One region of the Bacillus arachidis genome, then DNA from elsewhere that is predicted to be linked to it. Evidence: predicted binding sites of a transcription regulator. Region 1 holds the regulator's gene; each other region holds the start of a gene.
The links. Region 1 encodes Rex, which represses fermentation and respiration genes when NADH is low (regulators of the CRP and FNR family bind a similar motif). Its sites were predicted from a motif close to TTGTGAAATATTTCACAA; they were not measured.

Region 1 (3,297 bases):
TCAATTACAACGCGATCACCTAATGGCTTTAGCATGAACAATTACCTCCTCATTTGTCTATGTAAATTTTCTTTATTAGCACTCAAGTTCCCCGAGTGCTAACACACTTATAATAATAAATAATCTAATTTTCTTTTGCAAGTAAAAAAATCATAATTTTTTCGCAAATTGTGATATAAACTTTTTCTATGCAACAATAACAGAAATAATTCTAAAAAAGCCTTTTGTATATGAATCAGCTTTTCCACTTACCGTATGTTACAATATGAAAGATGCCATAAGTTATTTTCTCTATAGGTACAGCTTTTTCCTGTCTCCTATTTCACTTTCGATGAAAGATTTACAAAAAAATAATAATAGAGACCGTTATTATGTATCCATGGCTGGATACTTACATGTTATCCTGCCTTATCTCATAAACTAGAGTTAGAAAGGATGGTTAACCAATTTGAAAAAACAATATTGGTGGATTATAGTTACATATATTCTGATGCAATTATCAGGTATCATCGGATTACCGCTTCTTGCAAAAACCGGATTTTATAATAATAGCGGTTTAACACGAGATGAAAAAATACAAATCATGACTGGTCATTGGGCAATTATTAGCTTTTTCATTGCGCTATGTGTTGTCCTTTGGCTATTACGAACAGATATTCGCGAAAGCCGTTTCGACACAACACGTTCCAGTGTTCCTGCCACAATTGGTTGGATTTTTATTGGTTTCTTTTTAGCTTTCTTTTCTCAAACAATTGCAGGCACAATCGAAATGCGTTTATTAGGCATTAAACCTGGTTCTGAAAACACAGCTCGCTTAATGGAAATTGCAAGAACTACTCCTTGGTTCCTTATTGTTATATCGATAATGGGGCCCATTTTAGAGGAAATTGTCTTTAGAAAAATTTTATTTGGTACATTGTATAAGAGATTCAACTTCTTTATCGCTGCTATTATTAGCTCACTTGTATTCGCAGCAATTCACTTTGATTTTACACATCTATTGGTATACACTGCTATGGGGCTTGTATTCGCCTTTTTATATGTAAAAACAAAACGCATTATCGTTCCTATTATGGCACATGTTGCAATGAATACGATGGTTGCATTAGCTCAAGTTATGATAAGTAACGAACAAATACAGGAAATGATTAAAGAAGCAGAAAAAATGCAAGGATTTATCGGAGGATTTTAAATATGAGAAATTCACCATTGTTCATGGCAGCACTGTATTTCCTTCTTGGGTGCGTCTTTACACGTTTCGCAATTACGAACGTTACAGATACAATCTGGAACTTTGGGACACTGCTGTTTGCTGCTATGGCAACAATTGACTTTAATTTGGCGCTTCGACTTATCTTAGTCAAATTTACAAAGAAAAAGCCACAATAAAACGCAGAGGGAATCCCTCTGCGTTTTATTGTGGATAATTTTTCAAAAAATAAACTAGTGTTTGTAATTCTACAGCTAAATCAATATGATGAATTCTTATATTTTCTGAAACATTTAATCGTGCTGGTGTAAAATTTAAAATTCCGTGTATATTTGTTTCGGCCAATCGATCTGCTACAGCTTGTGCAACGGTAGCGGGTACTGTTAATATTGCCACTTGTATATCACTTGTTAGATGCTCTTCTAATTCATCTAAATGATATACAGGAATTCCTCCGATTTCTTTTCCAACTTTCTCTTCATTGACATCAAAAGCCATTTCAATCTTTGTATTATTATTTTTCGTGAAATTGTAATGTAAGAAAGCGGTCCCTAAATTACCTACTCCAATAAGTGCTACACGTGTTATATCATCTTGATCGAGCGTTTCACGGAAAAATGATAGTAAATAATTCACATTATATCCGTATCCCTTTTTTCCTAACGCTCCAAAATATGAAAAGTCTCTTCGAATCGTTGCTGAGTCTACTTTGACAGCTTCACTCAATTCCGCTGATGAAACACGTTGCTTACCAGAAAGAGATAAGTTTTGGATAAATCGATAGTATAGAGGCAATCGTTTGGCAGTGGCCTGTGGAATCTTTTGCTGATCCATGTAACCTCTCCTCTCTTCCTATCTTTGTTCATATGATTGAAACAAATACAGAAGTTTAGCACTTATGACTTTCCTTGTATAATAGAGAGAAGACTTCTCTCTTTATTTTAAACTATACACTATTTTTAGTATGATTGAGAAATATAAACATGGCAAAGTTAAGAAATTATTTGAGGTGAAAACATTGATTTTATTACAAGTGAATGGGCTTTCAAAATTATACGGTGCTGAAACAATTCTTGCAAACATTAAATTGGAGGTTCAAACAAGAGATCGTATTGCACTCGTTGGTCGAAATGGTGCTGGAAAATCTACATTGTTAAAAATAATCGCTGGAGAGTTATCTCATGATGGCGGTGAAATGATAAAACCAAAAGATGTTTCAATTGGTTATTTGGCTCAAAATACCGGTCTTGAAACTTCCTTAACAATTTGGGATGAAATGCTCACTGTCTTTACACATCTACAGCAAATGGAGACAAAACTTCGAAGGTTAGAACAGGAAATGGGTAAAGAAGAGAACTTTTCAAATGCTACTTCGTACGAAAGATTACTCGCTGATTATGATCAATTGCAGTTAGACTACAAAGATCAGGGCGGTTATCAATATGAAGCTGATATTCGCTCCATTTTGAGTGGACTCGGTTTTCCAGTTGAAACACATCAAACAACGATTTCTACGTTAAGTGGTGGCCAAAAAACAAGACTTGCTCTTGGGAAACTACTATTAACCAAACCAGATTTACTCATCTTGGACGAACCGACAAACCATTTAGATATCGATACATTAACATGGCTTGAACAATATTTACAAGGCTACCCTGGAGCTATTTTAATCGTTTCTCATGATCGCTACTTTTTAGACAAGCTTGTCACACAAGTATATGAAATTTCTAATAAGGAAAGCAGACGATATGTTGGTAACTACAGTAAATATTTAGACTTAAAAGCCGCACTATATGAACAGGAAATGAAGCGTTACGAAAAACAACAAGAGGAAATTGCTAAGCTAGAAGACTTTGTCCAAAAAAACATTGCTCGTGCATCTACAACAAAACGTGCACAAAGTCGTCAGAAACAATTAGATCGAATGGAATTACTAACCAGGCCATTAAGTGACTCTAAGTCTGCATCCTTCCACTTTGATATCGAAAAGCAAAGCGGAAACGACGTATTACAAGTAAAAGATGTTTCAATTGGATATGACGAAGAACCGATTATTGGGCATGTAAATATGCGTTTGACCCGAGGGG
Region 2 (3,297 bases), 240 kb from region 1:
GGTTTTACTTTCGCATATTTAATTGCACTTAAAGAGTCAGCTACTACAGATAATCCTGCGATACCTGTTGCCATTGTACGAAGAACTTCTGTATCATGAAGTGCCATTTCGATACGCTCATAGCTGTATTTATCATGCATGTAATGAATTACATTTAAAGTATTTAAGTAAAGGCCTGCTAACCATTCCATTGTCACATCGAATTTACGCATAACTTCTTCATAATCTAATACTTCAGAAGTAATTGGTGCATATTCAGGTCCAACTTGTGCTTTTGTTTTTTCGTCTTTACCACCGTTGATCGCATATAATAATGCTTTCGCTAAGTTTGCACGTGCTCCGAAGAATTGCATTTGTTTACCAATTCTCATTGCAGATACACAGCAAGCAATACCATAGTCATCACCATATTCTGGACGCATAATGTCATCATTTTCATATTGAATTGCAGATGTTTTGATAGACATTTTCGCACAGTAGTTTTTAAAGCCCTCTGGTAATTGTTTAGACCAAAGAACTGTTAAGTTTGGTTCTGGAGCTGGTCCTAAGTTGTCTAATGTATGCAAGAATCGGAATGAGTTTTTCGTTACTAATGGACGACCATCAAGTGAAATACCACCGATAGATTCTGTTACCCAAGTTGGATCACCAGAGAATAATTCATTATAATCAGGTGTTCTTGCGAATTTCACAAGACGTAATTTCATAATGAAGTGGTCAACAATTTCTTGTACTTCTTCTTCTGTTAATGTACCGTTTGCTAAATCTCTTTCAACATAGATATCTAAGAAAGTAGATGTACGGCCAAGACTCATTGCTGCACCGTTTTGCTCTTTAATCGCTGCAAGGTAACCAAAATATAACCATTGGAATGCTTCTTGTGTATTTGTTGCTGGTTTAGAAATATCAAAACCATGAGAAGCTGCCATTTGTTTTAATTCTTGAAGGGCACGAATTTGCTCAGATAACTCCTCGCGTAAACGAATTGTCTCTTCGCTCATTACACTGCTTGTTAAGTTTAAATCTGCTTTTTTCATTTCGATTAAACGATCAATACCGTATAATGCAACACGGCGATAGTCACCAATAATACGACCACGACCATATGCATCTGGAAGACCTGTAATAACGCCTGATTTACGAGCTGCTCTCATTTCTGGAGTATAAGCATCGAATACACCTTGGTTATGCGTTTTACGATAGTCTCTGAAAATACGGCTTAGTTCTTTGTCCATTTCGTATCCGTAAGCTTCACAAGATAGTTCTGCCATACGAACACCACCGAATGGTTGTAATGAACGTTTGAATGGTTTGTCAGTTTGGAAACCAACTACTTTTTCAATATCTTTATTTAAATATCCTGGACCATGTGATGTAATAGTAGAAACAATTTCTGTATCCATGTCAAGGACGCCGCCATTGTCACGTTCTTGTTTCGTTAACTCCATTACTTGATCCCAAAGTTGTTTCGTCGCTTCTGTTGCTTCAGTTAAGAAGGAATCATCACCTTCATAAACGTTTATGTTATTTAAAATGAAGTCGCGAACATCAATCTCTGCTCTCCACTTTTCACCTTTAAAGTTTTCCCATGCATTTTTTACATTTTCTAATACTTCAGTCATCCTAATCTCCTCCATTTTTTGATTAGTACAGGACTAAGATTTTTTATATAACAGCTTACACATTTAGAATACTACTTTTTTTAAAAAGCGAACGGAATACTTGTGACACATTTGTGAAACATTGAGCATATTACTATGTACACAGTGTTAACTGCGATTTAAACTCTTTTAAATTAAGTCTTTCCTTAACTGTATTTTTTTGGTACTCTTATAAACGAATCATATTCTGTAGTATAAAGAATCATACCCGTTTTAAACTGTAACACCCTTACCTCCTATTCTGTTATAGTTTTTTTAAAACAGAATAGAAAAAAGTGTACCTGTTTGGTACACTTTTTTTCGTAATAAATATGCATTACTTTTAATGCCTAATTTACAATAATAACAACATCAAGATGGAAAAGACTCTCTCCTACAATTTTTCTACCCAAAAAAGATGTCCCAAAATTATAGTACCTTTCTGTTTCTTCCTCCATCATGAAATCCTCCTCTAATACCTTTTACCTCCACCAATTGATCTATCCCTTCTATATGATCACCTATGATTCGTAATACAGCTGGAGGATGTCCTATTGATGAGAAATGTTGATTGGGACGAATACGATTCATTCCATCTACATCTATGCGGCTTACACATGAAATCTCAAAACCAGAGAGAATTACTTTTATTTGTGCTACACATGGGGATAATAAAGAATCATATCCAATACCTTCTAAACACTTACGACTAAATGCATTCGGAACAGCAATAAGAGAACCCACACCTAAATCCTTTCGATTACATGCAAGATTTATTGCGTATTTAAATGCTGTTACAAGATGAAGTGGAATTCGTAAATCTAAATAATGATTTAAATCATTTAATGTAACATCTTTTCCATCTGCAATTGCTTTAGCAAAGGGATATAAATCACGTGCCGGGATAATAAAATCTCCATCTATAAATAGAACAATATCGCCCTTAGCAAAATATGCTCCCATCGAACGACCTACATCATTCCCAAGCGCCTCTTCATACACAATTGTCTTTGCACCATTTTTCCTAGCAATGTTTGCCGTCTCATCTGAAGATCCATTGACAACAACAATAATCTCTAATGGCTCAATTTTACGCACTTCCTCTATAACCTTACCTATCGTGCTTTCCTCATTTTGTACAGGAATAACAATAGATAACTGTTTTCCTTTATATAATTTCGATTGTACTCCCCATCCCTGATAAAACTTTGCAAACTCTAAAGTATGATAAATGCTCTCTCTTCGTCTTTTCCCATCACAATACCCACCACGTTTATCTCGTGTTTCCATCCACTCTGCTATTGCCTCTATATGATCACCTATCATTCTTTGTTCTGAATGAGAAAGATTTGTTCCGTACGCATCATGCTCAACTGGCCGAAACTTATTTGGGGTAATTACATCTATTTGATGATGACGGCTAATCCTCCATTTGTTCTGCAATAAACGAACATGGGCTACAATCGGATTTACAAAAGCATCATACCCTATGCTCTGTGCTACCTCTCTTGTAAATGCATGAGGAACCGATAAAATGGAATCAATTTTTAAATCTTCTCTCTCCAACATTGCATTCAAGATTTGACGCCATACAGTAATAGAGTGTGGCCTTTGTTTTTTTGAAAATAATGCATCAAAATTATTTAACACCACATCT
Region 3 (3,297 bases), 150 kb from region 1:
GGGAATAATGATTCTGGCGTACAAATACATACGTTCATCCCTACAATCGCTCCGCCAACTAACAAGCTATTTGCTACGTTGTTCCGTCCGTCTCCAACGTATACAAGCTTAACATCTTTTAAACGTCCGACATGCTCTTTAATTGTTAACAAATCTGCAAGTGTTTGGGTTGGATGCCACATATCTGTTAAACCGTTCCATACAGGTACACCGGAGTTTTCAGCTAAAGATTCCACTGTTGCATGAGCGAAACCACGGAACTCAATTCCGTCAAACATACGTCCTAAAACTTTTGCTGTATCTTCAACTGATTCTTTCTTCCCAAGCTGAATATCATTTTTACCTAGGTATTCAGGATTTGCCCCTAAATCCGTACATGCCACCGTAAATGCACACCGTGTACGAGTGGAAGTTTTTTCAAATAAAAGGGCTACATTTTTACCTTCTAAATAACGATGCGGAATACCATTTTTCTTTTTCTCTTTTAATTCTGCTGCTAAATCTAGAAAATATAACATTTCTTCCTCTGTAAAATCTTTTTCCGCAAGAAAACTTCTTCCTTTTAAGTTTGGTTTAGTCATCAACATGATTCATCCCTACTTTCTCCGTTATTTATACTAAATGTCTTTTCGAACAATCGGCATACTCATGCAACGTGGACCCCCACGACCGCGTGATAATTCCGAACTTAATACTTCAATAACTTCTATACCATGTTCACGTAATAAAGCATTTGATACATAGTTGCGATCATATGTAACAACTACTCCCGGCGCAATCGCCAATGTATTAGATCCATCGTTCCATTGTTCACGAGCAGAAGCAATCACATCTCCTCCTCCGCAAGGGATAAGTACTAATTCACTTAAACCTAACACTTCTTTTAACGCTTCAGTTAAAGATGTACGATGTGTAATTTTAAGAGTTTCTTCATCCTGTCCTTTTTCTAAAATATATATATTCATATTTCCTTTTGGTCCTTGGATAGCTGGGTGAATTGTAAATTTATCATAATCGACCATTGTAAATACTGTATCTAAATGCATAAATGCACGACATTTTGGGATTTCTATTGCTAGCACTTTCTTAATTTTATTTTGACGGCTAAATAAATTCTTAGCTAAACGCTCAATTGCTTTAGCTGAAGTACGAGCAGATACTCCAATTGCAATTGTTTCCTCATTTAAGATGAGCTCGTCGCCGCCTTCAATTGGAAACTTATAATCACGATCTAACCAAACTGGCACATCATGACTTGCAAATCGTGGATGATGTTTAATGATATATTCCATAAACAATGATTCACGTCTCCGTGCTGGTTCTCTCATTTTGTTAATTGTTAAACCGTCACCTATACTAGCTGCTGGGTCACGAGTAAAATATAAATTTGGCATTGGATCTAAATAAAATGGATAATGATCTTCCATTAATTCATACAGGTGCGTTTTTTTACTAGTTTCAATTTCGTTTTTACGTACGCCCCCCATAATTTTCTGAATCAATTCTTCATTTGAAAAGGAAAGTAAATATTCTTTTAAAGTTTGATGTGCAACATTTACGTCAGCCTGTCCTTCTTTTAAAATACGATCAACAAATTCTTCACGAAGTTTTTTATCAACTAACGCCTCAGCTGCTAGTTTTTCTAAATAAAGAACTTCAACACCCCGATTGCGTAATGTTTGTGCAAAATAATCATGTTCTTTTTGAATAATTGGTAAATATGGGATATCGTCAAATAATAATTGTTGCAAATAATCTGGCGTTAAGTTTTCCACTTCTTTACCTGGACGTTTTAATAAAACCGTTTGTAATTCCCCAATTTCTGAAGTAACATGTATCGGATGTTTCATTTGTTGTACCTCCTTTTAAATTTGTTTGATGTCTACAAGTACATAATAAACGGTACGTGCTTCCCTCTTTGTGAAAACGCTAACACTATCAAGTTAAATATTTCACAAGTTATTTTTTAAAATAATATATATTTGTATTTTTATAAGGTTTTTCGCTCCCTATTTTGTAAAACAGCTATATATTACGCATATATAGTGAATATCGATTTCCCTAATTTATATTAAAATCCTAAAAAAAGTCCTGTTTCTAGTAACAATTAGAAACAGGACTTTCACCTACATAATTAATTTCAACCTTTCTTCTAAAACTTTCCTATCCGATTCTGATTGAGAAATTACAAGGCATGTATCATTTCCACATATACATCCTACTTTTTCTTTCCAATCTAAAGAATCTAATAAGGCACCGATAACGTGAGCATTACCAGGTAACGTTTTAATAACCGTTAATTGATCTACATAATCAATCTTTACGACAACTTCTCTTAACTTTTTCTTTAACTTCGTATCAGTTTGTAAATTATCCTCTGAGAAAACCTTATATATAGTTAAACCGTTTGAAGAAGTTGCCTTTATTAAATTTAATTCACGAATATCTCGCGAAATAGTGGCCTGTGTAACTAACACACCATGCTCTTCTAATAATTCTACTAATCTCTCTTGTGTATCTATTTCATACTCTCTTACCAATTGTTTTATTAGCCGTTGTCTTTTTTCCTTTTTCATAAAAGACACCCTTTCAAATATTATAACTTTATTATATCTTGCTATAATTTCCATTCGAAAGAGACAAGGGTAAATGTTGCGGAAACGTTCATAGTTTTTAATCTTTATCCAAAGTATTATTTTCTAGAATATAAAGATACAAAACCCAGTATGTACACCTTTTCGTTGCGCTTCCTCTACAATAGCAAATATATCTGCATACGAATGACCAGCACCAATGATTGTATTGCCTTCATAATATTTATTTTCTATCTATAGTGTAAACACTCCTAAACAAGCTTTCTCATACAATAGTAAAAACCAATCTTATATGGAAAGGAACAATATAATGACAAAAACAAAATTAACAGGGCGCATTGTAACTCCAGAAGATCCTGAGTATGATGTAGCCCGCATAAACTTAAATTTAAGTATTCCAAAACTCCCCTGCATAATTGTCTTCTGTCAAAATACTCAAGATGTATGCAATGCCTTGAAGTGGGCCCGTGAACGTCATATACCATTTCGTATACGAAGTGGTCGCCATAGCTATGAAAATTTTTCTCTTTTGAATCGTGGACTTATTATTGATGTAAGTGAAATGAATCGAATTATAGTCCAGCAAGACAGCTTGACAGCAACCATTGGAGCTGGAGCGAATCTTGGTGCTGTTTATAAAGAGCTGTGGAAATATGGCGTCACATTACCAGCCGGCACCAGTGCTAGCGTTGGAATTGTTGGA

Region 2: pflB (formate C-acetyltransferase) is a predicted target of Rex. The motif match lies at 1,734-1,751, and genes of this name have one in related genera.
Region 3: arcA (arginine deiminase) is a predicted target of Rex. The motif match lies at 1,941-1,958, and genes of this name have one in related genera.

Annotation. Positions count from the first base shown of each region.
Region 1 is NZ_CP127376.1:257,038-260,334, reverse strand. It holds gene groES (co-chaperone GroES) at 1-35, opposite strand, end outside; gene QRY57_RS03145 (CPBP family intramembrane glutamic endopeptidase) at 449-1,192, shown strand; gene QRY57_RS03140 (YdiK family protein) at 1,195-1,389, shown strand; gene QRY57_RS03135 (redox-sensing transcriptional repressor Rex) at 1,415-2,044, opposite strand; gene QRY57_RS03130 (ABC-F family ATP-binding cassette domain-containing protein) at 2,229-3,297, shown strand, end outside.
Region 2 is NZ_CP127376.1:498,851-502,147, reverse strand. It holds gene pflB (formate C-acetyltransferase) at 1-1,622, opposite strand, end outside; gene QRY57_RS04235 (glycosyltransferase family 2 protein) at 2,070-3,297, opposite strand, start outside.
Region 3 is NZ_CP127376.1:402,706-406,002, reverse strand. It holds gene argF (ornithine carbamoyltransferase) at 1-587, opposite strand, end outside; gene arcA (arginine deiminase) at 618-1,850, opposite strand; gene argR (arginine repressor) at 2,127-2,576, opposite strand; gene QRY57_RS03780 (FAD-binding oxidoreductase) at 2,905-3,297, shown strand, end outside.